DNA from 4 places in the Mesorhizobium sp. M0139 genome. Region 3 is predicted to be linked to each of the others. Evidence: predicted binding sites of a transcription regulator. Region 3 holds the regulator's gene; each other region holds the start of a gene.

Region 1 (7,836 bases), 120 kb from region 3:
CCAGACCTGGTCGCCGGGCAAAAGAGGCAATGGCGGCTTGAGGATGGTCTGCAGCGTCTGCGTGGAGGCAACGAAGGTGTAGTAGATCGGGAAAGCGACGATCAGGATGCCCAGGATGAGCACGGCGTGGGCGATGAGGGCGCGAAGCGGGGACTGACCAATCATCGCTCGCGCTCAACCGTAGTGGACTTTGCGTTCCACATAGCGGAACTGGATGGCCGTGAGTGAGATGACGATGACCATCAGGATGACCGACTGCGCGGCCGAATCGCCGAGGATCAAATTGACGAAACCGTCATTGTAGACCTTGTAGACCAGCGTCTCGGTGGCCTTGCCTGGCCCGCCGCCGGTGACGGCATGAACGATACCGAAAGTGTCGAACAGCGCATAGACAGTGTTGACGACCAGCAGGAAGAAGGTCGTCGGTGCGAGCAGCGGGAAGACGATGGTCCAGAAGCGCTTCGTCTCCCCGGCGCCGTCCATGGCCGCCGCCTCTATCAACGTCTTCGGCACCGCCTGCAGCCCGGCGACGAAGAACAGGAAATTGTAGCTGATCTGCTTCCAGGCAGCCGCAGATACCAGCAGGATCATGGCTTGGTTTCCGTTAAGCAAGGGATCCCAGGCGATGCCGAGACCTCTCAAGGCGTAGGCCAGCGAACCGATCGAGGGGTTGAACAGAAACAGCCACAACATGCCGGCAATCGCCGGCGCCACCGCATACGGCCAGATCAGCAGCGTGCGATAAAGGCCTCTGCCGCGCACCACCTTCTCGGCCATGACGGCAAGCAACAGGGCCACACCCATGGCGACGATCGCGGTCGCCAGAGAGAACACCAGCGTGACTTTGATCGAGTTGAGGTAGGCCGGGTCGGCCAGCACCTTGCGAAAGTTGGCGAGCCCGACGAACTTGCTCTTCAGCCCGAACGGGTCTTCCCTAAGCATCGACTGGTAGAGCGCCTGCCCGGTCGGCCAGTAGAAAAAGATCAGCGTAATGGCGAGTTGCGGCGCCACCAGCAGGTAAGGCAGGGTCTTGTTGGGGAAGACGACGCGTGGAGACAGGGTGATTCCCTCGCTATTCAGGAAATCGTCCACGCGGGTCCGCGTGGACGAGGTTCAACTGACAAATCGCTTCAGTTTCCGATCGCTTCCTGAATCGCCTTGTTGCCGCGTGCGACCGCGTTGTCGAGCGCCTGCTGCGCAGTCTGCTGGCCGGCCAGCATCTTCTCGAACTCCTCATTCTCGATGTCGCGCACCTGCGGCAGGTTGACGAGGCGCACGCCCTTCGAGTTCTCGGTCGGCGCCTTGCCCAGCATCTGCAGGATCGGCGTCTCACGGCCCGGGTTCTTGTCATAGAAGCCGGACTTCTTGGTCGCCTCATAGGCAGCGAGCGTCACCGGCAGATAACCCGACTTCTGGTGCAGATACTCCTGCACTTCGGTCTTGGACAGGTAGGAGAAGAACGCCGCGACGCCCTTGTATTCCTCGTCCGATTTGTTGCCGAACACCCACAGGCTGGCGCCGCCCGGCGTGGTGTTCTGGGGCGCGCCCTTGGCGTCACTATCATAGGGAAGCTGGCCGATGCCGTAGTTCATGCCCGACTTGACGATGTCACCGAGACCCCCCGACGATTCGGTGAAGATGCCGCATTCTCCGGCAAGAAAGATCTGCTTGGCTTCGGATGTACGGCCGCCATATTTGAAGGTGCCGTCCTTGGCCAGGTCGGCGAGCGCCTGGAAATGATTGACGAAGATCGGCGCATTGATCTTGAGCTCGACGTCGGTTCCGGCAAGTCCGTTCTGGTTGGTGCCATAGGAAACGTCGTTCCAGGCCGCGAAGGCCTCAAGGTGGATCCAGGTCAACCACGTCGAGGTATAGCCGCAGGAAGCGGCGCCGCTCGCCTTGATCTTCTTGGCGGCTTCCCACACCTCGTTCCAGGTCTTTGGCGGGTTGTTCACATCAAGCCCGGCCTTCTGGAAAATATCCTTGTTGTAGTAGAGGATGGGCGACGAGGAATTATAGGGGAAGGACAGCATGGTCCCGTCCGGCTTCGAATAGTAACCGACGATGCCGGGCAAATACTGGCTCTTGTCGAAGGTCACGCCGGCGCTGGTCAGCACATCGGCCACCGGTTTGATCGCACCTTCGGCTGCCATCATGACGCCGGTACCCACGTCGAACACCTGGATGATGTCGGGCGCTTGCCCCGCACGAAAGGCAGCGATGCCGGCATTCAGCGTTTCGGGATAGGTGCCCTTGAAAACAGGGAGAATTTCATAGTCGCTCTGGCTGGCATTGAAATCCTTGGCGATGTTGTCGACCACCTCGGCATTCGCGCCGGTCATGGCATGCCACCAACTGATCTGGGTGGCGGCGAAGGCGGAGGTGGTGGAAAGCAGGGTCAAGGTGGCGGCAACACCGGCCGCAAAGCCGAACAACTTCATGTTTCATCTCCCGTTTGTCATTGGCGAAAGGGGCGCTCCCGCGAACGCAATATGTGTCGCTGATGACAATCGGACAACGGATTTGTTGCTGTTTCGTGAATTTCATACCCGGCTAACTTCGCGCCCCCTCGCCTTGCAACGAGGACAGAGAGAAATGCCAAGCCGGCTCAGCGATAGAATGGGGCATGGTGGGCCTGCAAGGATCGCCGACCGCCCAGCGATGCGTGAAGGGCCCGCGTGACAGCGCCACGCACCTGCACCGTGCGGCCGCCAAACCGGCGCTCGGCCAGATCGAGATCGGCCGAGCGGCATCGCGCCAGGCGCTGCTGTAACCGTGCGTCTGGAATGAGACAGGATCGCCGCAACATACAACCCGAAAAACCCGCTGTAGTTGTAGTTCCCATAACCGATTCTTCGTCAAGCGTGGCATACTAATCAAGTGGACGGCTTGATTGCTGTGGGAGAGCAGGTGGGGCGAGATGCTGACGGTCTATAATTGTATCGTGCATGAGCACGATCTGAGACTGGTCGCACTGGCAGCGCTCATTTGCGGTATTTCTTCCTTCTCGGCGGTCAACCTGCTTCGCCATGTCGACCGCTCGAGCGAGCGCAACCGCTATACCTGGCTGATGATAGCAGCCACTTCCACCGGCTTCGGTATCTGGGCGACGCATTTCATCGCAATGCTTGCATTTTCTCCCGGAATCCCCAACGCCTACAATACGGAAATGTCGGCGCTTTCGCTCGCCGGTTCCGTCGCCCTGACCGCCGCGGGCATGTGGATCGCCACCTTGCGCCGGGGCATCGACTACCCTCTGGTCGGCGGCGCGGTCCTCGGCGCCGGTATCGCCGCCATGCACTATATCGGCATGGCCGCCTTCGAGGTCGAAGGGCGCATCGTCTGGAACCCGCTGCTGGTCGGCGTCTCGGTGCTGACAGGCGTCACCCTCGCCGCGCTGGCGCTGCTGGTCGTGTTGCGACGGCCGTCCATGCAGGCCACAATCGCCGCCGCCATCCTGTTGACGCTGGCGATCTGCAGCCTGCACTTCATCGCGATGGGCGCGGTGTCGATCTTCCCGGACTCCTCCATCGAGATATCGCAGTTCACGGTCGAACCGATGTCGCAGGCCTTCGCCGCCGCTGCAGTCAGCATGGCTATCCTGGTGCTTTCAGCCGCAGCATTGTGGATCGACCTGCGCTTCCGTCGTCACAAGATCGAGGCCGAGCGCATGCACGGCCTCGCCAACGCCGCCGTCGAGGGCCTGATCGTATGCGACGGCGCCCGCATCGTCAGCGCCAATGACAGCATCGCCGCGCTAACCGGCATTGCGCCGGAAGTGCTGAACGCGATGCTGCTTGGCGACCTCTTCGGCGAACGCACCGCGGCCGGCATGTCCGACTGCAGCGGACAGGCACAGGAAGCCGAACTCAGAGCCCATGACGGCGCCACCATCCCCGTCGAACTTATCGCAAGGAGCATCGACTATTGCGGCAAGCGGCACAGCGTTGTCGCCGTGCGCGACATCCGCGAACGCAGGAAGGCCGAGCAGGAGATCCTGCGCCTCGCCCATTTCGACCCGCTGACCGGGCTCCCCAACCGCCGCAGTTTCTCCGGCCGGCTCGAGGCCGAAATTGCCGCAATGGACCGCGGCGGCAAGGGTGGGCATCTTGCGCTGCTGCTGCTCGACCTCGACCGCTTCAAGGAAGTGAACGACCTGTTCGGGCATGGCGCCGGCGATGCCATGCTGCAGAAGGTGGCGCTATGCGCCTCCGCCGTGCTCCGCCACGGACAGATGCTGGCGCGTCTCGGCGGCGACGAGTTCGCCATCATCGCTCCGAACCTTCCCGATCCGCAGGCGGCCGGCCGCATCGCCGAGGCGGTGCTGGCGGCCATGCGCGAGGAAAACCGGCTGTCGGTCGGTGGCGGGCTGGTGTCGGCCAGCATCGGCATTGCACTTTATCCGCTCGACGCCGATGAGCCGACACTCCTGGTCAGCCACGCCGACACCGCGCTCTACCGCGCCAAGGCCGAGGGCAAGGACACTTACCGTTACTTCGAGGCCTCGATGGGCGCCGAGGCGCGAGACCGGCGCGTGATGGAGCACGAACTGCGCCAGGCGATGGCGCGCGATGAGTTTCGCCTCGTCTACCAGCCACAAAAGGAGATCAGCAGCGGGCGGATGGTCGGGTTCGAAGCGCTGATCCGCTGGCGCCATCCGCAGCGCGGCGACGTGTCGCCGGCGACCTTCATCCCGGTGGCCGAAGACAGCGGCGTCATCATCCAGATCGGCGAATGGGTGCTGGCGACGGCCTGCGCCGAGGCTGCGCGCTGGAAGAACCCTCTCACCGTCGCGGTCAATGTCTCGGCGGTGCAGCTCCACAATCCGAATTTCAGCCGCAAGGTGCATGAAGTCCTGCTCGGCTCCGGCCTGACGCCCGGCAGGCTCGAACTCGAGATCACCGAAACGGCGCTGGTCAAGGACATGCCGCGCGCGCTGGCGACCTTGCGCCAGGTGAAGGCGCTTGGCGTGCGTGTGGCGATGGACGATTTCGGCACCGGCTACTCCTCGCTGTCCAATCTCCGCGCCTTCCCCTTCGACAAGATCAAGATCGACGGCTCATTCATCAAATCAGTCGACAGCAACGGCCAGGTGGCAGCCATCGTGCGCGCCGTTCTGGGGCTTGGCCGCGGTCTCGGCCTGCCGGTTCTGGCCGAGGGCGTCGAGACGCTGGGCGAGCTGAAATTCCTCGACGCCGAGGCCTGCGAGATCGGCCAGGGCTACTATCTAGGCCGGCCCAGCCCGATCGAGGCGTTCAGCGAATTGACCGGCGTAGCGGCACCGGCGGCACAAGACGACGCCGGCGTCAAACAACGCGGCGGCAGCATCTTGATGCTGCCGCCGGCGGCGGCCCTGCGCTCAGCCTAGAGCAATTTCAGGAAAAGTGTGAAACGGTTTTCCGTCCGAAATTGCGTCGAAACAAAAAAGTTAGCGCGGGCCGTTTCGACGAAACGGTGAACCGCTCTAAGGGGCGAGTGCGGCCTCGACCAGGCGCTTGGCATCCGGTCCTGACCATTCGGCCGGTCCGTTCATATGCGCGATCAGGCAGCCTTCGCCATCGATCAGCATGGTGACGGGGAGGCCTAGCGCCAAGCCACGCGTCTTGACGTCGTTGAACAGCGCCAGCGTCGAATCGCGGTAGTAGCCGAGCGACCCGATGCCGATATCGGCGAGGAACTTCTTGGGCTTCACATCGTCGCCGGCATCGACATTGACCGCGACCACTTCGAAGGCATCGCTGCCCTTTTCCTTCTGCAAGGCGTCGAGCGCCGGCATTTCGGCGCGGCAGGGCGCGCACCACGTTGCCCACAGATTGAGCAGCACGGTCTTGCCGGCATGATCGGCGAGCGTCATCGGCTTGCCGTCGGGACCGTTGAAGGCGAGACTTTCCAGCGATTGCGGCGGATCGGCGGGCAGCAATGCCGCAACCTGGCCGGTGGCCGCGGCGGCAACTTTTTTGGCGCGGTCGCTCTTGGCGGCGCAGGCGACGTCGTCCTTGCTGTTGCCCGCGCCGGCCGCAGGTGCGCTGCCGGTGGCTGCGTTGTTGCCAGACCCGCTCTCGCTGACATATACCGCGACCGCGCTGGCCAGCACGCCCGCCAGCAAAGCGGCGAGGATCAGGCGCGGGGCCGGGAAGTATCTGCTACCGTCTGCCATTTTCTAAGACTGCTCCGGAGCACGGGTTATAGCGATGAGCGACAAGAAGGCCAGCAACCAGATGTGGGGCGGACGTTTTGCCTCGGGTCCGGCCGCGATCATGGAAGCGATCAACGCGTCGATTTCGTTCGACCGCAAACTCTATGCCCAAGACATAAGAGGTTCGGTCGCCCACAGCGAGATGTTGGCTGAAACGGGCATTATTTCGGCGGCCGATCAAGAAAAAATCGCTCACGGGCTGAACACGATCCTGAAAGAGATCGAGGCCGGCACGTTCGAGTTCTCGACCCGGCTGGAAGACATTCACATGAACATCGAGGCCCGCCTTGCCGATCTGATCGGCCCGGCCGCCGGCCGCCTGCACACGGCGCGGTCACGCAACGACCAGGTGGCGGTGGATCTCCGGCTCTGGGTCAAGGACGAGTGCTTTCGCGTCGCCGAGGCGCTGAAGGGGCTGATCTCAGCCTTGCTCGACCGCGCCGAGGAGCATGCGGCGACCGTGATGCCCGGCTTCACCCACATGCAGGCGGCGCAGCCGGTGACCTTCGGCCACCATTGCATGGCCTATGTCGAGATGTTTTCGCGCGACCTGTCGCGCGTCCGCGACGCCATCGAGCGGCTGGATGAAAGCCCGCTCGGCGCGGCAGCGCTTGCCGGCACCAGTTTTCCGATCGATCGCCACAAGACCGCCAAGGCGCTCGGCTTCCGCGAGCCGATGCGCAATTCCCTGGACAGCGTCTCCGACCGCGATTTCGCGCTGGAGTTTTTGAGCCTGGCGGCGATCTGCGCCACGCATCTGTCGCGGCTCGCCGAAGAAATCATCATCTGGTCGACGCCTCAATTCGGCTTCGTTAGGCTGTCGGACAGTTTCTCCACCGGCTCCTCGATCATGCCGCAGAAGAAGAACCCGGACGCCGCCGAACTGGTGCGCGGCAAGACCGGCCGCGTCACCGGCCATCTCGTCGGGCTGCTGACCGTGATGAAGGGCATGCCGCTGACCTACGGCAAGGACATGCAGGAAGACAAGGAATCGGTCTTCGACGCTGCCGAAACACTCGATTTGATGCTGGCTGCGATGACGGGCATGGTGCGCGACATGACGGTCAATGCCGCCGCCATGAAAAAAGCCGCCGGCTCGGGCCACGCGACCGCGACCGACCTCGCCGACTGGCTGGTGCGCGCGCTGGGCCTGCCCTTCCGTGAGGCACACCATGTCACCGGCGGCGCGGTGGCGTTGGCCGAAGAGAAGAAGGTGAGCCTTGAAAAGCTGTCGCTGGAGGATCTGCAGTCGATCAACCCCGGCATCACGGCAGACATCTTCTCGGTTCTGGCGGTGCAGAATTCGGTCAAGAGCCGCACCAGTTTCGGCGGCACCGCGCCATCGGAGGTCAGGAAGCAGATCCGCAGCTGGAAAAAGCGCATCGCCAAGGCATGATGCCGGGGTGCAATGCGCCTAAAACTCGGTTAAAAGCGCAGCACATAAAGTTTCGGACGGATGGATCGATGACCGCGAGCAGGATTTTGGTGACGCTGACGCTGCTGACGGCGATGGCTGCCGTGACCGCTTGCGGCCGTAAGGCTGGTCTCGACACGCCCTATGAAGCGGCCGTCCAGGCCCGCAAGGACGCCGAGCGCGCCAAACAGCCGGTGCCGCCAGAGCCGGAAAAACCGGTCGTGGA
Region 2 (7,836 bases), on a different contig from region 3:
GCTGCATCAACCGGCTGGAAGAGCACCAGAAGGGCAAGATCATCGTCGACGGCAAGGAACTCACCAACGATCTCAAGAAGATCGACGAGGTGCGCCGCGAGGTCGGCATGGTGTTCCAGCACTTCAACCTGTTCCCGCATCTGACCATCCTGGAGAACTGCACATTGGCACCGATCTGGGTGCGCAAGACGCCGAAGAAGCAGGCCGAGGAAATCGCGATGCACTTCCTCAAGCGCGTCAAGATCCCCGAACAGGCCAACAAATATCCGGGCCAGCTGTCGGGCGGCCAGCAGCAGCGCGTGGCGATCGCGCGTTCCCTGTGCATGAATCCGCGCATCATGCTGTTCGATGAGCCGACCTCGGCGCTCGATCCAGAAATGATCAAGGAAGTGCTGGAGACGATGGTGGGCCTGGCCGAGGAAGGCATGACCATGCTGTGCGTCACTCACGAAATGGGCTTTGCCCGCAAAGTCGCCAACCGGGTGATCTTCATGGATCAGGGCCAGATCGTCGAACAGAACACGCCGGCCGAGTTCTTCGACCATCCGCGCCACGAGCGCACGAAGCTGTTTCTGTCGCAGATCCTGCACTGAGCATTTTCATGCGAAGCAAAAGAGCCCTGCCGTAATGCGGCCGGGCTCTTTTGCTATCTGGGGTCGGGGTTGATCTTCTCCATTGAAACACAAAGCCGCCGCCGCATGAGAAAAGCCCTGCGTTTCGTGGCCATGCTGATTATCGTGGTCGCGCTCGCTGCCACGCTCGGCACGCTGGTGCCGCGTCCGCTGTGGCCGGCGTCAGCGGCGGGTGAGGGCACGCGCCATATTCTGGTGCTGGAGAATCCGATCCACACCGACATCGCCATTCCCGTCGATGACGAGGTGCGCCGGCGCTTCCATTTCCTGGTCGCTGCCGGCATCCCTGTCGACGCCCCGGAAGTGCGCTACATCGTCTTTGGCTGGGGCGGCCGGGCCTTCTATCTGGAGACGCCGAGCTGGTCGCAGCTGAAAGCAGTGCCCGTCCTCAAGGCGCTGACACTGGACGCCTCGGTCATGCATGTCGATATCGCCGGGGCCATCGCCGAGCCGCACCCTGCTGTCACCGGTTTCGACATCGATGAGGAACGTTTTGCAGCGCTGCTCGACTATATCGACGCGAGTTTCCAGCAAGGGCCGCATGGTCCGGTCGTCATCGAGAACGCCGCCTATTCCAGCTTCGACCGCTTCTTCGAGGCGAACGGCCATTTCAACGCGCTTGTCGGCTGCAACACCTGGACAGCCGCCGGCCTGCGCACCGCCGGCCTGCGCACCGGCTGGTGGAACCCGCTGCCGGCCTCGCTGGGCTTGTCGATGCGGTTTTATAACTAGCAGTCCTTCATCGCACCGCGACAGTGTTGGATCTTTTGAAGTCAGCGGGACAGCACTCCCCTCTGGCCTGCCGGCCATCTCCCCCGCAAGAGGGAGATCAGCCGTTTTGCCCGCGCTCCTGCTGCAACGCCGGCGATTTTGGCGAAGGCGACGGCGACATCCAATCTCCCCCCTTGCGTGGGAGATGTCCGGCAGGACAGAGGGGAGTGGGAAGGATCGCTACGTCGACGATCTAGACTGCCGAGTGTCCGCTCGCCATCCATAGAGCCAATCGAGGTCGGCGGCGAGCTTGTCGGGCGAGCGCATGGCCAGGAACAGATTGCGGGCGATCGCCACCGGGCCGGCAGCATGCCAGGCGAGGCGGTTTACGGCCCCACGACGCGCGGCCTTGGCGACACGCGGCCGCCGAAGATTTTCCCAGATTCGAAAACTTCTGGGCAGATCGCCAGGGAAATCGGCGATAGCGTCGGCAAGCGTGATGGCATCCTCGATCGCCATTGCCGCGCCCTGCGCGGCAAACGGCGTCATCGCGTGCGCGGCGTCGCCGATCAGCGCGATGCCCTGCGGGCTCGTCCACCGCTTCTGTTCGACGGTGTGGATCGGAAAGGCCGTCCATGGGCCGGCCAGTGCCACAAGCTTCGTCAGGCCCGGCGCGGTGCCGCGCAGGGCAGCCGTGAGGATCGCGGGATCGGCATGGCCTGACCAACCTTCCGCCATGCGCTCGCCCTTGGTGAAGGCGGCGAGATTGAAGGCCCGGCCTTTGCTGACGGGATAGGCGACCATGTGGAAGCCTGGATGCAGGAACGTGGTGACGCAGTCGGCGGCGCCGATCGCGACAAAGGCTTCGCCGGCGGCGCTCTCGGCCGCGATCGTGACTCGCCAGGCGAGTTCGCCCGAAAAACGGCTTTTGACGAAGTCCTCGCCTGCGAGTTGCGCCCTGACTGCCGACCAGACGCCGTCGGCGCCGACCAGCAGTTTGCCGCGTGCCTCGATCTCGCGGCCGTCCACTTCGGCGGTCACGGCGACATATTGCGCGTCTTTGACGATGCCGGTCACGCGGGCGCCGGTGATGAGCTCAATCTCCGGCCGTTCGGCCATTTGCGCCAGCAGCGCTGCCTGCAGATCGGCGCGGTGAGCGACGAGATAAGGCGCCTGCCAGCGCGCTTCGGCGGCTTGCCCGAGCGGTACCCGCGCCAGTTCGCGCAGCGTCCCGGCGTCCTTGAGCACGACCGCTTCCGGCCGCAACGCTGCGGGCAGCAGCCGGTCGAGCACGCCGAGTTTTCCAAGAATGCGTGTTGCGTTGGGCGAAAGCTGGATGCCGGCGCCGGCCGCGTCTAGGTGCTGTGCCTGTTCGATCAGCTTTACCGGATAACCCCGTCCGGCGAAGGCAAGGGCAGCGGTCAGCCCGGCGATGCCGGCCCCGGCGATTATGACCTGCCGGGACCTGATGTCTTCCATCGGGCTTGTCGCGGAAGGATCAGGCGGCCTGGTCGATATAAAGGCAACCGGCCGGCAGCGTTTCCGTCGCCCTCAGCTTCGGCGAATAGCGGTAGAGCGTCGAGCAATAGGGGCAGACCTTTTCATTGTCGTCGCCCATGTCGAGGAACACATGCGGGTGGTCGAAGGGCGGGTTGGCGCCGGTGCACATGAATTCCTTGACGCCGATGTCGATTGCCGGATGGCCCGCATCGTTCTGGAAATGGGGAATGGAACCGCCTGCCATCGTCGTCTCCTTGATCTCGTCGAAAAGCATCTGGAACATAACAGGCCTGTTTGCAAGATCGATGAAATGAAACTGTCGCAAAAGCCTGTCAGAGGATACGGTGAGCCGGTTAAGTGCATGTCCCTGAAATCGGAATGGTTTTCGCCGAAGGGCCATGCGTCAAAAAAGCGTGTTAGAGGCATGGCACGTCCAGCGGCGCTCCAAGGGACGGTTGGCGGGGAAGAGCAGGAACCATGAACGAACTGAAGCCGGTGCAGAGCGAATTCATCAATGTCGAGGTGGCGAGCCCCGAGGGCGGCAACCCCGATCGGTTCGTCAACCGTGAGTTCTCCTGGCTGCAGTTCAACCGGCGTGTGCTCGAGGAATCACAGAACGAGCACCATCCGCTGCTCGAACGCGTCCGTTTCCTGTCGATTTCGGCCGCCAATCTCGATGAATTCTTCATGGTCCGCGTCGCCGGCCTTGCCGGCCAGGTGCGCGAAGGCATTGCGCTCAAGAGCCCCGACGGCCGCACGCCGGAGCAGCAGCTGGAACAATTGCTGCGCGAGGTCGAGCGGCTGCAGGAGGACCAGCAGAACAGCCTTTCAGCGCTGATGCTGCTGCTCAACAAGGAAGGCATAGAGAGCATCACCCGCGATGCACTAACCAAGGATGAGAAAGTCTGGCTGGAAGACCATTTCCAGGACCAGGTCTTCCCGGTCCTGACTCCACTGTCGATCGACCCGGCGCATCCGTTTCCGTTCATTCCCAATCTCGGCTTCTCGATGGCGCTGCAATTGCGCCATCGCAAGAATGGCGAGGAGATGAGCGCGCTTCTGCGCCTGCCGGTGGCGCTGAAGCGCTTCATCCGTCTGCCCGACCGCAAGCAGCACGTTCGCTTCATTCCACTGGAGGAGGCTGTCGGCCTCTATATCGGCAAGCTGTTCCCCGGCTATGAGGTCAAGGGTTCAGGCACCTTCCGCATCATCCGGGACAGCGATATCGAGGTCGAGGAAGAGTCGGAAGATCTCGTGCGCCTGTTCGAGACGGCGCTGAAGCGCCGCCGCCGCGGTTCGGTCATCCGCATCGAATTCGACAAGTCGATGCCCGGCGAATTGCGCGAGTTCGTCGCCGGCGAGCTTGGCGTCTCTTCGAGCCGCATCAGCGTTCTGACCGGCCCGCTGGCGCTCAGCCAGATTTCCGAGATCGTCGCCGTGCCGCGCGACGACCTGAAGTTCACCCCCTACAATCCACGCTTTCCCGAGCGCATCCGCGAGCATGGCGGCGACTGTTTCGCGGCCATTCGCGAGAAGGACATCGTCGTCCACCACCCCTATGAATCCTTTGACGTGGTGGTCCAATTCCTGCGCCAGGCGATGGCCGACCCGGAGGTGGTGGCGATCAAGCAGACGCTCTACCGCACCTCCAACGACAGCCCGATCGTGCGCGCCTTGGTCGACGCGGCCGAGGCCGGCAAGTCGGTAACCGCCCTGGTCGAGCTCAAGGCGCGCTTCGACGAGGAAGCCAACATCCGCTGGGCGCGCGACCTCGAACGCGCCGGCGTCCAGGTCGTGTTCGGCTTCCTCGAACTCAAAACCCATGCGAAAATGTCGCTGGTGGTGCGGCGCGAGGACGGCAAGCTGCGTAACTATGTGCATCTCGGCACCGGCAACTACCATCCGGTGACAGCGCGCATTTACACCGACCTGTCCTTCTTCACCACCGATCCGACGATCGCGCGCGATGTCGCCCAGCTGTTCAACTTCATCACCGGCTATGCCGAGCCGACCGATGAGATGCGGATCGCCATCTCGCCGTTTACGCTGCGCAGCCGTATCCTCAAGCACATTGCCGACGAGGTCGCCTACGCGCTGGCTGGCCGTCCGGCGCGCATCTGGATGAAGATGAACGCGCTCGTCGATCCCAACATCATCGACGCGCTCTATGACGCCAGCCGTGCCGGCGTCGAGATCGATCTCGTCGTGCGCGGCATCTGCTGCCTGCGGCCGCAGGTGCCCGGCCTGTCGGAAAACATCAGGGTCAAGTCGATCGTCGGCCGCTTCCTCGAACACAGCCGCATCTACTGCTTCGGCAACGGCCATGGCCTGCCGTCGGACGAGGCGATCGTCTACATTGCCTCGGCCGACTTGATGCCACGTAATCTCGACCGCCGCGTCGAGACCATGGTGCCGATCACCAATCCAACGGTGCATGAACAGATCCTTGGCCAGATCATGCTGGGCAACATCATGGACAACCAGCAAAGTTTCGACGTATTGGCTGACGGAACCTCCCGGCGCGTCGTGCTGGAGGAGGGTGAGGAACCGTTCAACGCGCAGGAATATTTCATGACCAATCCGAGCCTGTCGGGACGGGGTGACGCGCTGAAGTCGCATGCGCCCAAGCGCATCGCGCAGTTCAAGCGTCGCAAGAAGAACACCGGCTGATGATTTCAACGTCCCAAGGCCGGCTGCAGGATCGCCGGCCGCTGTCCATCATCGACATCGGCTCGAACTCGATCCGCCTTGTCGTCTATGAAGGGTTGGCGCGCTCGCCGACCTTGCTGTTCAACGAAAAGATGCTGGCCGGCCTCGGCCGCGGCATCGTTTCGACCGGCAAGCTCGATCCCGAGGCGGTGACGCGCTCGATGGAGGAGTTTCGCCGTTTCCGCGCGCTCTCCGATCAGGCGGGTGCGGAGCACATGTTTGTGCTGGCAACGGCCGCGGCCCGCGAAGCGATCAACGGCCCCGATTTCATCCACCGCGCCCAAGATGTGCTCAAGACCGAGATCCGCGTGCTCACTGGCCGGCAGGAGGCGCATTATTCGGCGCTTGGCGTCATTTCGGGCTTCCACCCCGCCAATGGCATTGCCGGCGATCTTGGCGGCGGCAGCCTGGAGCTTATCGACATCAATGGCGAGGCGATCGGCGACGGCATCACACTGCCGCTGGGTGGCCTGCGGCTGCAGGACATGGCCAGGAATTCGCTCGCCCAGGCGGCAAAGATCACCCGCGACGAACTGGCGCGCGCCAAATTGTTGAAGGGCGGGCTGGGACGGCCCTTCTACGCCGTTGGCGGCACCTGGCGAAACCTTGCCCGGCTGCACATGGAAATGACCAACTACCCGCTTGGCGTCATGCACCACTATGAGATCGGTGTCGAAAGCGCCGCCAATTTCCTGAAGCAGGTGGCGAAAGGCGAGATCGAGAAGGTCAAGGGCATCGAAGGTGTGTCGAAGAACCGCCGTTCGCTGCTGCCCTATGGCGCGGTCGTGCTGCAGGAGATCATGGCGGCGATGCAGCCGTCGAAGATCATCGTCTCGGCATTGGGCGTGCGCGAAGGGTTTCTCTATTCGCTGCTCGACCCTGCCGAGCAGAAGGCCGATCCGCTGGTCTCCGCTTCGGAGGAACTGGCGCGGCTGCGGTCGCGCTCGGTCACCCATGCGCATGAGCTAGTCGAATGGACGGACAAGACCTTTGCCGCCTTCGGCATCGACGAGACGGAGGATGAGGCGCGCTATCGCCACGCTGCCTGTCTGCTGGCCGATATAGGCTGGCGCGCACACCCGGAATATCGCGGCAAGCAGTCGCTCAACATCATTGCCCACGCGTCCTTCATCGGCGTCGATCACCCCGGCCGTGCCTTCCTGGCGCTGGTCGGCCTGTTCCGCCACGAAGGCGTGTTCAACGATGCGGCGCCGGAAATCCGCGGCCTGGCGACGCCGCGCTATCTCGAGCGCGCCCGCATTCTGGCGGCGGTGCTGCGCGTCGTCTATCTGCTGACTGCGGCTATGCCCGGCGTCATGCCGCGGCTGAAATGGGAAAACCGCGGCAATGGCACGTTGGCGCTGGTGCTGCCGGCCTCACTTTCCGATCTTTACGGCGAACGCCCGGCCGGACGGTTGGCGCAACTGGCGCGGATCACCAACCGCCGTCTGGTGCTGGCGGTCGAGGGTGGGCAGAGCGTGTCGGTGAAGTAGGCGCGGCCTGACAGCAAAACCATGTCGTCGTCGGCCTCGCGTTCGAGCACCGGCTTCCTCAATCCGTCGCTGCTTCGCAGCGCCACCTCCCCCTCCGGAGGGAAAGGGAAGGGAGCCTCGTTGGAAAGCGTTGGCGGCAATAGGCTCGCGCCCTTCCTCTACCCCGTCGATCGGGGGAGAGGTGGCTCGACGAAGCCGAGACGGAGTGGGGGTCGACCTGGCACGGGCGTCGATGGTTCAACCGGGACGATATTTGACGATATCAGACCGCGGCGCGGCGCCCGTCGATCGACCAGGCCCCGGCGCCGGCCATGGCTAGCGCCAGGAATCCACCGGCGATGGCAATATCCTTCATCAGCATCTGCTGGTGCAGGAAGGTGAGCATCGGGTCATCGCCGCCCTGGCCGTAGTGGCCGATGGAGCCTGCAACGATGCAGAAAGCGGCAAGAAGTATCGCAACGACCGGCGTCTGAAAGCCGACCAGTATCAAGAGACCGGCAATCAACTCGAACAGCCCGGTGCCCCAGGCGGCAAGCGTCGGCAATGGCATGCCGAGGCCGGCGAAATAGCCGGTCGTCCCGGCAATGTCGGCGAGCGCGTGGTAGCCGGAGGGAACGAGCAGGGCGGCGAGCAGCAGCCGGGAAATCAGAAGCAATGCATCGCGGGGCATGGTCATCTCCGTTGTCTGTCCGCAGGCTGTTTCGAGACCGATCCTAGCAGGGATGGGGCGGGCGCGCGCTTGGGCAGACAACGAAAAAGCGGCGTGGAAAATTCCACGCCGCTTTTTTCAG
Region 3 (7,836 bases):
GATGACGCGAATCAGGAATTCGGCCTGTGCCACGCCCATGATCATGCCGATCACGCCTTCGACGGAGCCCACCGAAAGGTCGATGTTGCGCATGACGATGACCAGTACCATGCCGGTCGCCATGATCGCGACCGAGGACGTCTGCACCGACAGGTTCCAAAGATTGCGCGGCGTCAGGAAAAGCCCACCCGACAGGATATGTATGCCGACCCAGATGACCAGCAGCGCGCCGACCATGCCGAGCATGCGCGTGTCGAGCTCGGTCGCTTTCAGGAACCGGGCGACCGCGCCGAGTTCAGACGCTCGTGCCGTATCGGCCTGCGGATTTGAGGTCGTGTCGGTCATGATGTCCTCCAGCGGCTTGCCGTCTGGCGCGGATGCCGGACCACAGCCTAGAAGTTTGCCGCCGATGGCGGAAACACACAATTCTCGTAGAGAAAACGCCGCGGCTTGACAGCCGCGGCGCCTCATTTTCTTCAAGTCGTCGAGATCAGTTGCAAGCCGCGACGCTGCCGGCGGCGACGCCTGTGCAGACTTCGTCCTTCTTGATCCAGCCGGCGTCGATGACGACGTTGAGGTTGTCCTTGGTGATCGCGACGGGGGTCAGGAACAGCGACTTGACGGTGTTGCCGCCAGGCGTGGTGAAGTCCTTGGCGCCGGCAATGTCGCCCGTCTTCTTGCCATCGGCAAGCTGCGTGGCGATCTCGGCGGCGTTCTTGCCGAGTTCGCGCGCGTCTTTCCACACCGACACCGTCTGCGTGCCGAGCGCGATGCGGTTCAGGGCGGCATGGTCGCCGTCCTGGCCCGAGACCGGAACCGTTCCGGCAAGGCCCTGCGCCGTCAGCGCGGCGACAACGCCGCCGGCGGTGCCGTCATTGGCCGCAACCACGGCATCGACCTTGTTGTCATTGGCGGTCAGGAACTGTTCCATGTTCTTCTGGGCGTTGGCCGGCAGCCAGCCATCGGTATAGGCCTCGCCGACATTCTTGATCTTGCCCGAGTCGATGGCTTCCTTGAGCACTTCCATCGAGCCCGAGAACAGGAAATCGGCATTCGGATCCGAGCCCGAGCCCTTGATGAAGACATAGTTGCCTTCGGGCTTCGCCTTGAACACTTCGCGGGCCTGCATGCGGCCGACTTCCTTGTTGTCGAAGGTCAGGTAGAAGACGTCCTTGTTCTCGATCAGGCGATCATAGCCGACGACCGGAATGCCTTCGTCCAGCGCCTTCTGCACCGCCGGGCCGATGGCCGAGGCGTCCTGCGCCAGGATGATCAGCGAGTTGGCGCCCTGCGAGATCAGGCTTTCGACGTCGGTCAGCTGCTTGCCGGGATTGGACTGCGCGTCGGCCGAAATGTACTTGTCGCCGGCGGCTTCGATCGCCGTTTTCATCGCCGCCTCGTCGGTCTTCCAGCGCTCTTCCTGGAAGTTCGACCACGACACGCCGATGACCTTGTCCTTCGCCTGCGCGACCGACATCAGCGCCAGCGACATGGCGACACCCGCCAGCATGGCGGCTGCAAATCTGTTCATCATAATCCTCCCTGCGCCGCGTGCGGCGCGACAAAACTGGCCCGAGGGCCGGCACACAGAGGCCCTATTTTTTCGAGCCTCGAAAAAATACTGGTTCAATGATAAGGCGCTGTCAACATCGATAAGGCGCTGTCAACATCGATTCTGATGGATTCTGATGGCCTTGCCGAATTTTTTCGAGGTCCGCAATAAACAATGACAGGGCTGCCGGCGTCTGCCAATATTTGGCTGGTGCCGTCGAACGCCTTCACTATCATGAGGCGCGAGGAGGCCGGGAGGAAAACAAATGTCGGTTGGGATCCGCCACGACGATCTGCGCCGTCGCAACCGTGCGATGGTGATTTCGGCCGTGCGCCGGGCCGGCCAGCCGTCGCGGACCGAGATTGCGGCGACCACCGGCCTCAGCCACTCGACCATATCGGCAATCTCGTCTGATCTGATTCAAGAAGGCATCCTGATTGAAGGCAAACCTGGCGAGACCGGCGCACTGAAACGCGGCCGGCCGCAGGTGGGCCTTGGTCTCAACCCGGAAGCGGCGGCGGTGATGACCGTCGTGCTGTCGCTCAATTTCCTGTCCGTCACCGTCATCGACTATGCCGGCCACGTCGTCGCCGAGGAACAGCGCCGGCTGGACACGCTGACCAAGCCGCGCGACGAGCTGATTGGCGAATGCGTAGCAATCGTCCGGCGGCGGCTTGAGGATCCCGACCTCGATGTCCAGAGCATCGCCCGCATTGCCATGGGCATCCAGGGCATCACCGATTCGCAGGCGCGCGCCATGCTGTGGTCGCCGATCACGCCACTGACCGACATTGCCTTCGCCGACATGTTGGAAGCGGAATTCGGCATTCCTGCCACCATGGAGAACGATTGCAACATGATGGCGGTGGCGCTGCAATGGCGCCAGCCCGAGCGCTACCGCGACAATTTTATCGCCATCCTCTTATCGCACGGCATCGGCATGGGCCTGGTGCTGAAAGGCGAACTGTTCACCGGCACCCATTCCTCGGGCGGCGAGTTCGGCCACATGATCCACCGTCCGGGCGGCGCGCTCTGCCGCTGCGGGCGGCGCGGCTGCGTCGAGGCCTATGCCGGAAACTACGCCATCTGGCGCAGCGCCAAAATGATGAGCGAAGATGCCGAGCCGGTCGATATCGGCGACGCTGATATGCGCGCACTCGCCGCGCGCGCCCGCGAAACCGATGGCCCGGAGCGCGAAGCCTATCGCAGGGCCGGCGAGGCGCTCGGCTTCGGCCTCGGCAGCCTGTTTGCACTGATCGATCCGGCACCCGTCGCCATGGTCGGCGTCAGCGCCGCCGCCTTCGACTTGATCGAACCGGCATTGCGCGAAGCGATCGCCCAGACCGCCGGCGGCCAGCACTCGAAATCGATCTCCTTCGACACCGAGCCCAACGAGCTGCCGCTGATCCGCGAAGGCTGTGCCATGCGCGCGCTCGGCTTCGTCGATCAGGAGATTTTCGCGCCGGGCATTCAGGCCAAATCCGGCAAGCATGTCGCCTGAATGGCCGGCAACGGCGCGACGCGCAGCATCCTAGTCTTCCCTGATCGCGTAGCCGGCGCCGCGAATGGTACGGATGACATCCGGCATGCGGCCGTTGTTGACCGCTTTGCGTAAGCGCCCGACATGGACGTCGACGGTTCGCTCGTCGATATAGATCGTCTCGCCCCAGACATTGTCGAGCAGTTGGCTGCGCGAGAACACGCGGCCGGGATGGCGCATCATGAATTCGAGCAGCCGGAACTCGGTCGGTCCGAGCCTGATCTCGCTCTTCTTGCGGTAGACACGGTGCGACTCGCGGTCGAGCACGATGTCGCCGACCTTGAGCACGCTGGACAGCACTTCCGGCTTGGCCCGGCGCAGCAGCGCCTTCACGCGCGCCATGAACTCCGGCGTCGAGAATGGCTTGACCAGATAGTCGTCGGCACCGGTGGACAGGCCGCGCACGCGATCGCTTTCCTCACCGCGCGCGGTCAGCATGATGATCGGCAGCCGCTCGGTTTCGGGCCGCACTCTAAGCCGCCGGCAGAGCTCGATGCCGGAAACAGCGGGCACCATCCAGTCGAGCACCAGGAGATCGGGCACGTTTTCCTGCAGGCGGATCTCGGCCTCGTCGCCGCGTGTCACCACCTCGACCTGATAGCCTTCGGATTCGAGGTTGTAGCGGAGGAGCACGCCCAGCGGCTCCTCGTCCTCCACGACCATGATGCGTGGCGCGATCATAGGCAGTTCACCCTCATCAGGCCGGCGTGGCCATCGCCGTCTCGTCCTGCTTCGGACGATTGGCGGGCAATTGCTGGCCGGTCAGCACATAATACGCATTTTCGGCGATGTTGGTGACATGATCGCCGATGCGCTCAAGATTCTTGGCGCAGAACAAGAGATGCGTGCAGGCGGTGATGTTGCGAGGGTCTTCCATCATGTAGGTCAAAAGCTCACGAAACACGGACGTGTATTTGACGTCGATGCGCTCGTCGTCATTCCTGAGTTTTGCAAGCGCTGCCGCATCGGTGGCGGCATATTCCTCGACGACGCCTTGCACCTGGATCAGCACCAGTTGCGCCATGGCATCGATGGAGTGCGAGAGGTCGCGCGGCGTGACGCTCAAGCCCACGGTGCCGACGCGTTTGGCGATGTTCTTGGCGAGGTCGCCGATGCGCTCGAGGTCGCCCGCCATGCGGATCGAGCCGACCACGGCGCGCAGATCGTTGGCCATCGGCTGGCGCTTGGCGATCAGCGTGATGGCGCGGTCGTCCAGTTCGCGCTGGCGCGCATCCATGATGGCGTCGTCGGAAACGACACGCTGTGCCAGCGCATTGTCCGAATTGAGCAGCGCCCTGGTCGAGCCGCTGACCATCGAGCCTGCCAGATCGCCCATGTCGCGGATCAGCTTGCTGATCTGCCCGAGCTCTTCATCGAAGGAGGCGACGGTATGTTCACCCATGATCTTGGTCCTCGTGCCTGAAAATTCACCCGCCGGACGGCTCAGCCGAAGCGGCCGGTAATGTAGTCCTGGGTGCGCTTGTCGTCGGGGTTGGTGAACATCTTGTCGGTGGCGCCCTCCTCGACGAGATAGCCGAGATGGAACATCGCCGTGCGCTGCGACACGCGCGCCGCCTGCTGCATCGAGTGGGTGACGATGACGATCGTGTAGTTCTGGCGCAGTTCGTCGATCAGCTCCTCGACACGGGCGGTGGCGATCGGATCGAGCGCCGAGCAGGGCTCGTCCATCAGGATCACCTCCGGCGACACGGCGATGGCGCGCGCGATGCACAGGCGCTGCTGCTGGCCGCCGGACAGGCCGGTGCCGGGCTCCTGCAGGCGGTCCTTGACCTCGTTCCAGATCGCCGCCTTCTTCAGGCTCTGCTCGACGATCTGGTCCATGTCGGACTTGCGCTTGGCCAGCCCATGGATGCGCGGGCCGTAGGCGACGTTCTCGTAGATCGACTTCGGGAACGGGTTGGGTTTCTGGAACACCATGCCGACGCGGGCGCGCAGTTCGACGACATCGATGTTCTTGTCGTAGATGTCGTCTTCATCGAGCGTGATCTTGCCGGTCACCCGCGCCAAATCGATGGTGTCGTTCATGCGGTTGAGGCAGCGCAGGAAGGTCGACTTGCCGCAGCCGGACGGGCCGATCAGCGCCGTCACCTGGTTCTGACGCACGTCGAGATTGACGTCGAACAACGCCTGCTTCTCGCCGTAGAAGACGCCGACCTTGTCGCCGCGCATCTTGATGACTTCGTTCGACTTGGCGTTCATTTTGTCGCCCACTGCATTCTCAAGGGACTGTTCGGTCATGATGTTCATACCAAATTGCCTTTTTTCTACCAGCGCCGCTCGAAGCGGCGCCGGAGCACGATCGCGGTGATGTTCATGGCCATGAGGAAGACGAGCAGGATGATGATGGCGCCGGACATGCGCTCGACAAAAGCGCGCTCAGCCTCGTTTGCCCACATATAGATCTGAACCGGCAGCGCGGTCGCCGGATCGAAAGGCGTCGCCGGATAATCGGCGACGAAAGCGACCATGCCGATCAAGAGCAGCGGTGCTGTCTCGCCGAGCGCACGCGCCAGGCCGATGATGGTGCCGGTAAGGATGCCTGGGGCGGCAAGCGGCAGGATGTGATGGAACACCATCTGCATCTTGGAGGCGCCGAGACCTAGGGCCGCCGAGCGGATCGACGGCGGCACCGCGGCGAGGGCGGCGCGCGTGGCGATGATTATGGTCGGCAATGTCATCAAGGTCAGCACCAGGCCGCCGACGAAGGAAGCCGAGCGCGGCATGCCGAGGAAGTTGATGAACACGGCAAGGCCAAGCAGACCGAAGACGATCGACGGCACCGCCGCGAGATTGTTGATGTTGACTTCGATCAGGTCCGTAAAGCGGTTCTTCTTGGCGAACTCCTCCAGATAGATGGAGGCGGCGACGCCGATCGGCAGCGCCAGCAACAGCACGATCACCATCATGTAGAACGAGCCGATGATCGCCACGCCCATGCCCGACGTTTCGGGCCGGCTGGAGGCGCCATAGGTGAACAGGCCGGTGTTGAAATGCTCGGCCATCACGCCGTCGGCTTTAAGCTTGTTCATCCAGTCGATCTGCTGGTTGGACACCTTGCGGCGCGCTTCATCGACGCCGAGGTCGATCTGGCCCTTGAAGGCCGAGTCGAGGTTCGCGGCAGCCAGGATGTCGACGTCACGCGTCCTGCCGATCACCGACGGATCGGCGGAGACGATGTCGCGCAGCTGGACGCGGGCGCCTTCCGACAGGAAGCCCTTGAGCTTCAGCATCATCGGCTTGTTGGCCGGATCGATGCCGAGCTTGGCCACCAGTGCGTTTTCGGCGAGCTTGGGATAGTTCGCCTTGATCAGCACGGTAGGGTCGGTCGCGCGCTTGCCGGAGGGATCGATCACCTTCTCGTCGAAGGTGACCGGCAGCGTCACCGTCGTCTGCCAGAAGGCGGTGTAGCCTTTCGAGACGATGGTGATCAGCATGATGGCCAGGAACGCCAGGCCCACCGAGATCGCAATCACGCCATAGATGCGGAACCGGCGTTCGGCGGCATAGCGCGCCTTCAGCCCGATGTCGCGGCGCGGTCGCGCGACGGCGCCCGCCATCGTGTCCAGGGGGATGTCGGTCATTCGTACTGCTCCCGGTACTTGCGCACGATGTAGAGGGCGACGATGTTCATCACCAGCGTCAGCGCGAACAGCGTCAGGCCGAGCGCGAAGGCGACCAGCGTCTGCGGCGAGTTGAACTCGAGGTCGCCGGTCAGCTGGTTGACGATCTTGACGGTGATGGTCGTCATCGCCTCGAACGGATTGGCCGTCAGATTGGCGGCGACGCCCGCCGCCAGCACGACGATCATCGTCTCGCCGATGGCGCGCGACGCCGTCAACAGGATGGCGCCGACGATGCCGGGCAGTGCCGCCGGCAGGATCACCCGCTTGATCGTCTCGGAGCGGGTGGCGCCGAGGCCGAGCGAGCCGTCACGCATTGCGCGCGGCACCGCGGTGATGATGTCGTCGGACAAAGAGGACACGACCGGGATCAGCATGACGCCCATCACCAGACCGGCGGTGAAGATGCTCTGGCCCTGGATGAAGGGCGAGCCGCCGGTGAGTGCCGCCGACAGGTCGCGCAAGAACGGTCCGAGCGTGACAACGGCGAAGATGCCGTAGACGATGGTCGGAATGCCGGCCAGCAGTTCCAACGCCGGCTTGACCACCGAGCGCACACCGCGCGAGGCATATTCGGACATGTAGACCGCCGACATCAGCCCGACCGGCACTGCGACCAGAAGCGCGACGGCGGCGATGTAGAGCGTGCCGGCGAGTAGCGGGATCAGGCCGAACTGACCCTGGCTGCCGCCGGAACCGGCGGCGGCGAAACGCGGATCCCACACCGTGCCGAAGAAGAAGCTCATCGGCGATACGCTCTCGAAGAAGGTGATCGTCTGGAACAGCATCGACAGCACGATGCCGACCGTGGTCAGGATGGCGATGGTCGAGGCCGCAAGCAGCCCCCACAGCATCAGCTTCTCGACATTGTTGCGCGCCCTGGCGCGCGGCGCGATCTGCCTCAGCGCATAGAAGGCGCCGGCGACCGACAGCGCGAAGGTCAGCACGGCGCCGAACAGGCCGAGCCGGTCCTGGACCTGGTTCGCCTCGACCGCGATCGGGATCATATAGTCCTGTGTGTCGCTGGCCAGTGCCACGCCCTTGGCGGCGAGCAGCGGCTGCAATTCGGCGAAAGTAGCGGGAAGTGCGGTATCGCCATCGAG
Region 4 (7,836 bases), on a different contig from region 3:
CGGCACGTTCTGGTACATCATCTTGATGCCGTCCTTATGCGCCTGTTCGGCCAGCGGCATGATCGCGGCGTCGCCCGGATGGCCCATCATGGCAATGCCGTTTGGCTTCACGGCGACGGCCTCACGCAATTGCTGCACCATCTTCTCGACGTCCCACTGCGAGAAGATGTAGTCGACCTTCGGCCCGAGATCGGACGCCGCCTGCTTGGCGCCATTGTAGACGATGGTGCCGAAAGCGTCGCCCTCGGCGCCGCCGACGAAAAAGCGGATGTGGACATCCTTGCACCACTGGGCGTCGAGCGCCTGCGCCGGCAGAGTGGAGATGGCAGCGCACAGCGCCGTGGCGGCGGCCACGACGGTCGAGCGCAGAAGTGTCGTTCTCATTGCGATGCTCATGCACGTTCCTCCCTTTTGTCCTCGGTGAGCCGAGGGGTTTCGTCGTTCGCCTGTCGGCAGTGCTTGTCGGCAGTGCTTGGCAATCTGTCAGGCCGGCTCCTCCCACCGGCCCTCGGTCACGCCGGGTTCGGCAGGTAGGTCGCTCCTCCCCGGCATTGCTTGAGGTATTCCAGCCCGCGCACCTGGCCTGTGATTTCGAGGTCGCCGCGATAGACCGGGTCGTGCCAGCCCTCGATGTCGATGGCGCCCTTGTAACCGGCCAGCCGCAATTCGCTGATCACCCGCGTCCAGTCGCTGTCGCCAAACCCGGGCGTGCGCATCTGCACGAAGGGCAGCTTGCCGAACACGCCGTGCTCGCGGATCACATCCCAGCGCACCGTCGCGTCCTTGCCGTGGACATGGAAAATGCGCGGCGCCCATTTGCGGATCTGCGGCATCGGGTCGATGAGGTAGACAAGCTGGTGGCAGGGCTCCCATTCGAGGCCGAGATTGTCGTCGGGCAATTCGTTGAACATCAACTCCCAGGCATCGGGATTGTGGGCGATGTTCCAGTCGCCGGCCGCCCAGTTGCCATCCATGGCGCAATTTTCGAAGGCGATGCGCACGCCCTTGTCTGCGGCGCGCCTGGCCAGCGGACCCCAAACCTCTCGGAAGCGCGGCAGGCTGTCTGTCAGCTTCTTGCCACGCAGACGTCCGGTGAAGCCGCTGACGATCGAAGCGCCGAACAGATGCGCATTGTCGATGACGGTTTCCCAGGCCGCGAGCACGCCGCGATCGACCTCGCCATCCTCCAGCGGATTGCCGAACACGCCGATCGACGACACGGCGACATCGGCATCGCCGATCGCCTCGCCAATCTCACCGGCGAGCCGCGCCAAATCCTTGCCGCCCAGCGTCTGCCAGAAGAAGGGCTGGATGCTCTCGAAGCCGAGCGGCAGAATCTCTTTGATGTAGGCGGCCGGGTCTTCGAGATTGGCCCGCACCATGGTGCCGATGCGGATGTCGAGAAGCGGGTTTGGCATCATGATGCTTCCTGTGTGATTGCGACGCGCCGTCCGGTCTCGGCGCTTTCGATGGCGCCAAAAACCATGGCCAGGCTTTTGATGTTGTCGCTGCCACGGGTTTCCGGCTCGCTGCCGGTCTCGATGGCGTGGATGAAATCCTTGATGATGCCGAGATGACCGCCGACGCGGTCGGCGGAATCGAGCGGCGGTACTGTGATGGGCTGGGTCAGGTCGAACAGGCCGTCGCGGACCGACAACACAACTTCGGCCTTCAGTCCGTCCTCGCCGTCCCAGACCAGGCTGCCGTGCTCGGCGACGATGCGCCACGTGCTCTCCCAGCTGGTGCGGAAGCCCGCCGCGCACCAAGAGCCTGCATAGGTGAACACCTTGCCGCCGCCGAGATCGAAGATAGCGCTGGCCGACGATCCCTGCCGGTACCAGGAATTCGCCGGCTCCCATTCCTGGCAAAAGACGCCGGCGGGATCGCCTGCGACCATGTAGCGGGCGGCGTCGAATGTGTGGATCGCCATGTCGAGCAAAAGCACATGCGCCATCTCCTCGCGAAAGCCGCCGAAATGCGGCGCGACGAAGAAATCGGCATGGATGCTGGTTGGCTTGCCGATGGCGCCGGAGTCGAGAAAGCGCCTGATGCGCCGGACATTGGCGACGTAGCGGCGGTTCTGCACGACCGCATGGATACGCCCCGCGTTACGTGCCGCATCGACGATGGCGCGCGCATTTTCCGGAGTATCGGCCAGCGGCTTTTCCGTCAGCAGATGGCAATTATGGGCAAAGGCGGCAAAGGCGACATCACGCCGGGCGGCTGGAACCACGACATCGAACACCGCGTCGGGCCTGGTCTGGTCGAGCACCGCGTCGAGGCTGGTGCCGATTACCGCGCCGTCGAGCCCGTATTCGCGCGCCCTCGCCTTCGCCCGTTCTGCGTCGAGATCGACCAAGCCGACAATGGCCAGCCCGTCGATCTGCCTCGCGGCATCGAGCCAGGCCTTGCTCATCGCACCACAGCCGACGAGGACGGCATTCATCATCCGGCATTCCTCCCGTCCGGTCCCTCCAGACCGAATGTCACGGCATTTCCGGCACCACCGTAAACGTTTCTCCGTAAACGTTTACGAGAACACACCCGATGGCGTAGAATGTCAATCGGCTGCCAGCGAAAATCATCCCGAAGCCTTGGCCTGGGCGGCAGCCGGTGCTAGCCAAGACAGGGGGAGAACTGTCCTTGGCGTCCAGCATCCATGACCTTGCGCGTCACCTGAACATTTCGATCGGCACCGTGTCGCGGGCGCTGAACGGCCGCGCCGACGTCAATGCCGACACCCGCCAGCGCGTGCTCGCCGCCGCCAAGCAATTGAACTATTCGCCCAACCAGTCCGGCCGCAGTCTGCGGCAAGGCACCACCCATTCGATCGCCTTCATGCTGCAGCCGCATCCGGGCGACCAGCAATATGGCGAACCCTTCTTCATCCCGTTCCTGATCGGTCTGCAGGGCCGACTGGCCGAGGATGACCTGGATCTGATGGTCGTCATGGGCGAGCCCGGCCAATATCAGCAGGAGAGGCTGCGCCGCGTGGTTGAGACGCGCCGAGCCGACGCGGTCGTGTTGGCCAATACACGGCGGGAAGACGATCGGATCGACTATCTCAGCAAGGCTGGCTTTCCCTTCGCCACGCTTGGCCGAAGTCAATCCGGCGACGACACCTATCCTTCGCTCGATATCGATTTCGAGAGGGCGGGTGATGAAGCCGTCGACCGGCTGGTCGCGCGCGGCCACCGCCGCATTGCCGCCATCCGCCCTTCGCTGGATCTCAACTTCGGCTACCTGTTCCTCGACGGCTACCGCAAGGCGCTGGGGCGGCATGGCATCGAAGTCGACCCCGGCCTGATCGCCGACGGCTTCATCAACGAGGCCGGAGGCTACCAGGTGACGCCGCGCGTGATGCTCTCCAAGGACCGGCCCACAGCCATCATCTTCAACAATGACGCAATGGCGCTCGGCGGCTGCAAGGCACTGGCCGAGATGGGCATCAGGCCCGGCCACGACATCGCGGTGATCGTCATCGTCGACACGCCGCTCTGCCGTTATTTCTCGCCGGCGCTGACCGCCTTCCGTCCGTCGCTGGAGCCGATGGGCCGGCGGCTGGCCGAAATGCTGCTGGCCTCGCTTCCCGCCTTTGCCGGCCCGGAAGGTCCGCGCATCATCCGCGAAGTCTGGCCGCTGGAACTGATCGCCCGCGACAGCGATTGATCATTGCGCTCTTCCCTCTCCTACAAGGGAGAAGGAAGAGGCCCTCTCTGTCACGCAAGTATCATGTTCGCGTCCTAGACCGCTTTGCGAGAGGGCGACATCGTCGATGCGATGCGGTGGCCCCTTTGCGCCGCTCAAGGCTTGTCACAAAAAGGATCTCCATGAAAATCTCGCACCGAACCGTGTCGCTCGGCGCCGCGCTGGCGCTGTTTACCGCCCTGACCCCTGCCCTTGCCGACAGCACCGCCACCGTTGGCGGCTTCGTCAACAAGGGTCTGGTCGGCGTCGGCCGCATCCCGGCCGATCAGAAGGACAAGTTCGGCGAGACCTTCGGCTCCGGCTCCGGCATGTCCATCGACGCCGCAAGCTGGACCCGTGGCGCGGACGGCTACAAGGGCTCGCTCTGGTTGCTGCCGGACCGTGGCTACAATGTCGTCGGCACCACCGATTACCGGCCGCGCCTCAACACTATTCGCATCGAGTTCACGCCGGTAGCACTAGGCGCCACGCCCACCTCCGGCCAGGAACAGACCGGCGTCAAGGCGACGCTTGCCGATTCCCTGCTCCTCACCGACGACAAGGGCGCTGACGCCACCGGTCTCGATCCGCTCAACGGCGTGCGCGCGGCCAATGGCGACCTGCCGATCCTGCCCGAGGCCAATGGCAAGCTGGCGCTCGACAATGAGGCGATCGCGCGGCTGCCCGACGGCACCATGTTCATCTCCGACGAATACGGCCCCAACATCTACCGCTTCTCGGCCAACGGCCATCTGTTGTCGGCAACGCAGCCGCCGGCCGCTTTGGTGCCGATGCGCAAGGGCGGGCCGAACTTCGCCTCCGACAATCCAGGCCCCGGTGCAGCCGAACCCGATCCGAAGGATCCCGAAACCGGCCGCCAGAACAACCAGGGTCTCGAAGGCATGGCGCTGACGCCGGACGGCAAGTCGCTGATCGCTGTGCTGCAGTCGGCACCCCGCCAGGATGGCGGCGATTCGCCCGCGACGCGCCAAAACACCCGCGCGCTGGTCTATGACGCCTCCGACCCGGCCCATCTCAAGCTGGTGCATGAATATGCCGTGCCGCTGCCGGTGTTCAAGGACGCCAAGGACAAGACCAAGGTCGCCGCGCAGAGCGAAATCGTGGCGCTGTCCGACAAGACCTTCCTGATGCTGGCGCGCGACAGCGGAAACGGCCAGGGGGTGAAGGGCGATACTTCGCTGCTGCGCCAGATTTTCGTCGTCGACGTCTCTGGCGCCACCGACATTGCCGGCGGCGCCTTCGATGCCGCCAACAAGCCGCTGGCGCCCAAGGGCGTGCTCGACCCCTCGGTGACCCCGGCCAGGCTGACGCCGTTCATCGACATCAACGACAACAAGGAACTCGGCCGTTTCGGCCTGCATGACGGCAAGCCGAACGACAAGAACAATCTCTCGGAGAAGTGGGAAGCAATGTCTGTGGTCAGCCTGCTCGATCCGGCGCTGCCCGACGACTATTTCCTGTTCGTCGGCAACGATAACGACTTTCTCACCCAAGACGGTTTTCAGGTCGGCGCGCCCTACAAGGCCGACGACGGCGCCGATGTCGACACCATGTTCCTGGTCTATCAGGTCACGCTTCCGGGCCTCGCCAACAAGTAGCCGTATACGGAAAGGCGGACGCGCCCGGCGCGTCCGCCTCTAACCGTCTGTCAGCGATCAGCGATGCCGTGAAGGCACCTATTTCAAAATCTCCGCATCCCTTGGCACGCCGGCATCGATCGGCTCGGCGGTCCGGCTCGACACAGCCATGATCTTGCCCGCGGCCGACAGGTTCGGGCGCACATAGACCTGGGCTACGCCGTTGACCCGGCTGTAGAGGTCAATGATGTCCTGGTTCATGAAGCGCACGCAGCCTGACGACGCGTTCTTGCCGATGGAATCCCATTCCGGCGTGCCGTGCAGCCGGTACATCGTGTCCTTGCCGTCGCGGAACAGATAGAGCGCGCGCGCGCCGAGCGGACTCTGCGGTCCGGGCGGCATGCCGTCCTTATATTTCGCCAGTTCCGGCCGGCGCTGGATCATTTCCGGCGGCGGCGTCCACACCGGCCATTTCTTGCGCGCCTGGATCACGGCGCTGCCGGTCCAGCCAAACCCGGCCTTGCCGAGGCTGACGCCATAGCGCATTGCCTTGCCGCCGTCGCGCACCAGATAGAGAAAATGCTCGGATGTATCGACGACGATCGTGCCGGGTTTTTCGCCGGTCGGATCGTCCACGATCTGGCGCACGAACTTCGGATCGAGCTTGGCCACGGGGATTGCCGGCAATGAAAAGCCCTCATCGACGCGCGCCGAATACATGGTGGCGGCATCGCCGAAAGCGGGCTCGGGTGCGGGTGCCGGCGCCGGCGTCGGCGGTACTGCCACATCAGTGGTTGTGCAGGCCGAAAGTGCCATGGCAGCGGCACCCAAAGCGGATGCTCCCAGAAACGCGCGCCTATTCAGGCGCTCGGAAAATAATGGATTGTCGGACATGATCCCCCCGGTTTGCGGCCCCTCGCGGCGATGACCCATAGCCCATTACGCAAGCTTTGAGAACCTGATCGCCTCAGCCGCGTTAAGCTTGATGTTCCAATGCCGCATCGACCTTGTCCGTCAAATCGGCGATCATTGCCGGGCGGACTTTGAGATGAACCTTCGCCGAACAGCCCATGGACGAAAAAATACCACCGCGCCGGCGCACCGGCGACCTGACCAGCGGCCCGATTCCGCGCACGCTGCTTTTGTTCGCTCTGCCGGTGCTCGGCTCCAATGTGCTGCAGTCGCTCAACGGTTCGATCAACGCTGTCTGGGTCGGCCGCTTCCTCGGTGAATCGGCGCTGACCGCCACCTCCAACGCCAATCTGGTTCTGTTCCTGATTCTTGGCACCGTATTCGGCATCGGCATGGCCGCCACCATCCTGGTGGCGCAATCGGTCGGCGCCCGCGACCTGCCCGAGGCGCGGCGCATCGTCGGCACCAGCGCCAGCTTCTTCTTCCTCGTCTCGGCTATCTTCGCCGTCTGCGGCTGGATCTGGGTCGACGCCATCCTCAACACACTGGGCACCCCGCCCGATGCGCTGCCGCTGGCGCGCTCCTATCTGCGCATCATCTTCGTCGCCGTGCCGATGATGAACCTTCTGTCCTTCGTCATGACGGTGCTGCGCGGTGCGGGTGATTCGCGCACGCCATTCTTCTTCATGGCGCTCGCGGTCGTGCTCGACATCATCCTCAATCCGCTGCTCATTCGCGGCATCGGCCCCTTCCCCGAACTCGGCATCGCCGGCTCCGCCACCTCGACGCTGATCGGCCAGACGGTGAGCGTGATCGCCATCCTCGTCGTGCTTTATGCCAAAAAGCATCCGTTGCGGCTCGCCGGCGCGAACCTCGCTCTGCTGCGGCCGGATCCGGCGCTGCTCAGGATCGTCGTCTTCAAGGGCGTGCCGATGGGCCTGCAGATGATCGTCATTTCGGCGGCGGCGCTGACCGTGATGGGCATCGTCAACTCCTATGGCTCGCAGGTCGCCGCCGCCTACGGCATCGCGGCGCAGCTGTGGACCTATATCCAGATGCCTGCACTGGCGATCGGAGCCGCAGTCTCGTCGATGGCGGCCCAGAATGTCGGCGCCGGGCGCTGGGACCGCATCGGTCGCATCGCGGCGTCCGGCGTCGGCTTCAACCTGGTGCTCACCGGCGCCCTGGTGGCGCTGCTGTTCCTCTTCGACAGGCCGGTGCTCGGCCTGTTCCTTAGCCGCGACAGCACCGCAATCGACATTGCAGCCCACATCAACAAGGTGGCGTCCTGGTCGTTCATCCTGTTCGGCGTCACCATCGTGCTGTTCGCCACCGTGCGCGCCACCGGTGCCGTGATGCCGCCGCTGATCATTCTGGTGATTTCCGTGCTGGTCGTGCGTACCGGCTTTGCCTACTTCTTCAGGAGCTACATCGGCGAGGAAGCGCTGTGGTGGAGTTTTCCGGCGGGATCGATCACCTCGCTGGTGCTGGCCGCCGCCTATTATCGCTTCGGCCGCTGGCGCACCATGCACATGATCGAGGACCGGCCGGCCGCCGGCGAGCCGCCCGACACCGGCCTCGGCATCCCGCGCGGACGGGCAAACATGGCGCCCGAGACGCCAAACGGGTGAGGCTCAGC

The links. Region 3 encodes PhoB, which activates phosphate uptake and scavenging genes when phosphate is short. Its sites were predicted from a motif close to TGTCATNNANCTGTCAT; they were not measured.
Region 1: a site for PhoB is predicted at 2,504-2,520, ahead of ugpB (sn-glycerol-3-phosphate ABC transporter substrate-binding protein UgpB). Genes of this name have one in related genera too.
Region 2: a site for PhoB is predicted at 3,150-3,166, ahead of NKJ58_RS12425 (RNA degradosome polyphosphate kinase). Genes of this name have one in related genera too.
Region 4: a site for PhoB is predicted at 3,718-3,734, ahead of NKJ58_RS06930 (esterase-like activity of phytase family protein). Genes of this name have one in related genera too.

Annotation. Positions count from the first base shown of each region.
Region 1 is NZ_JAMYTN010000011.1:66,336-74,171, forward strand. Features, by position in the region: gene ugpE (sn-glycerol-3-phosphate ABC transporter permease UgpE) at 1-165, opposite strand, end outside; gene ugpA (sn-glycerol-3-phosphate ABC transporter permease UgpA) at 175-1,059, opposite strand; gene ugpB (sn-glycerol-3-phosphate ABC transporter substrate-binding protein UgpB) at 1,131-2,441, opposite strand; gene NKJ58_RS19680 (hypothetical protein) at 2,627-2,773, shown strand; gene NKJ58_RS19685 (bifunctional diguanylate cyclase/phosphodiesterase) at 2,921-5,368, shown strand; gene tlpA (thiol:disulfide interchange protein TlpA) at 5,465-6,157, opposite strand; gene argH (argininosuccinate lyase) at 6,192-7,592, shown strand; gene NKJ58_RS19700 (hypothetical protein) at 7,661-7,836, shown strand, end outside.
Region 2 is NZ_JAMYTN010000006.1:178,344-186,179, forward strand. Features, by position in the region: gene NKJ58_RS12405 (amino acid ABC transporter ATP-binding protein) at 1-593, shown strand, start outside; gene NKJ58_RS12410 (TIGR02117 family protein) at 699-1,364, shown strand; gene NKJ58_RS12415 (FAD-dependent monooxygenase) at 1,584-2,822, opposite strand; gene NKJ58_RS12420 (zinc-finger domain-containing protein) at 2,842-3,087, opposite strand; gene NKJ58_RS12425 (RNA degradosome polyphosphate kinase) at 3,321-5,513, shown strand; gene ppx (exopolyphosphatase) at 5,513-7,045, shown strand; gene NKJ58_RS12435 (DoxX family protein) at 7,308-7,715, opposite strand.
Region 3 is NZ_JAMYTN010000011.1:186,342-194,177, forward strand. Features, by position in the region: gene NKJ58_RS20270 (sugar ABC transporter permease) at 1-345, opposite strand, end outside; gene xylF (D-xylose ABC transporter substrate-binding protein) at 491-1,531, opposite strand; gene NKJ58_RS20280 (ROK family protein) at 1,818-3,053, shown strand; gene phoB (phosphate regulon transcriptional regulator PhoB) at 3,084-3,773, opposite strand; gene phoU (phosphate signaling complex protein PhoU) at 3,790-4,494, opposite strand; gene pstB (phosphate ABC transporter ATP-binding protein PstB) at 4,536-5,360, opposite strand; gene pstA (phosphate ABC transporter permease PstA) at 5,378-6,694, opposite strand; gene pstC (phosphate ABC transporter permease subunit PstC) at 6,691-7,836, opposite strand, start outside.
Region 4 is NZ_JAMYTN010000003.1:409,785-417,620, reverse strand. Features, by position in the region: gene NKJ58_RS06950 (substrate-binding domain-containing protein) at 1-396, opposite strand, end outside; gene NKJ58_RS06945 (sugar phosphate isomerase/epimerase family protein) at 513-1,421, opposite strand; gene NKJ58_RS06940 (Gfo/Idh/MocA family protein) at 1,418-2,449, opposite strand; gene NKJ58_RS06935 (LacI family DNA-binding transcriptional regulator) at 2,644-3,669, shown strand; gene NKJ58_RS06930 (esterase-like activity of phytase family protein) at 3,831-5,306, shown strand; gene NKJ58_RS06925 (L,D-transpeptidase) at 5,385-6,179, opposite strand; gene NKJ58_RS06920 (MATE family efflux transporter) at 6,356-7,828, shown strand; gene NKJ58_RS06915 (MFS transporter) at 7,832-7,836, opposite strand, start outside.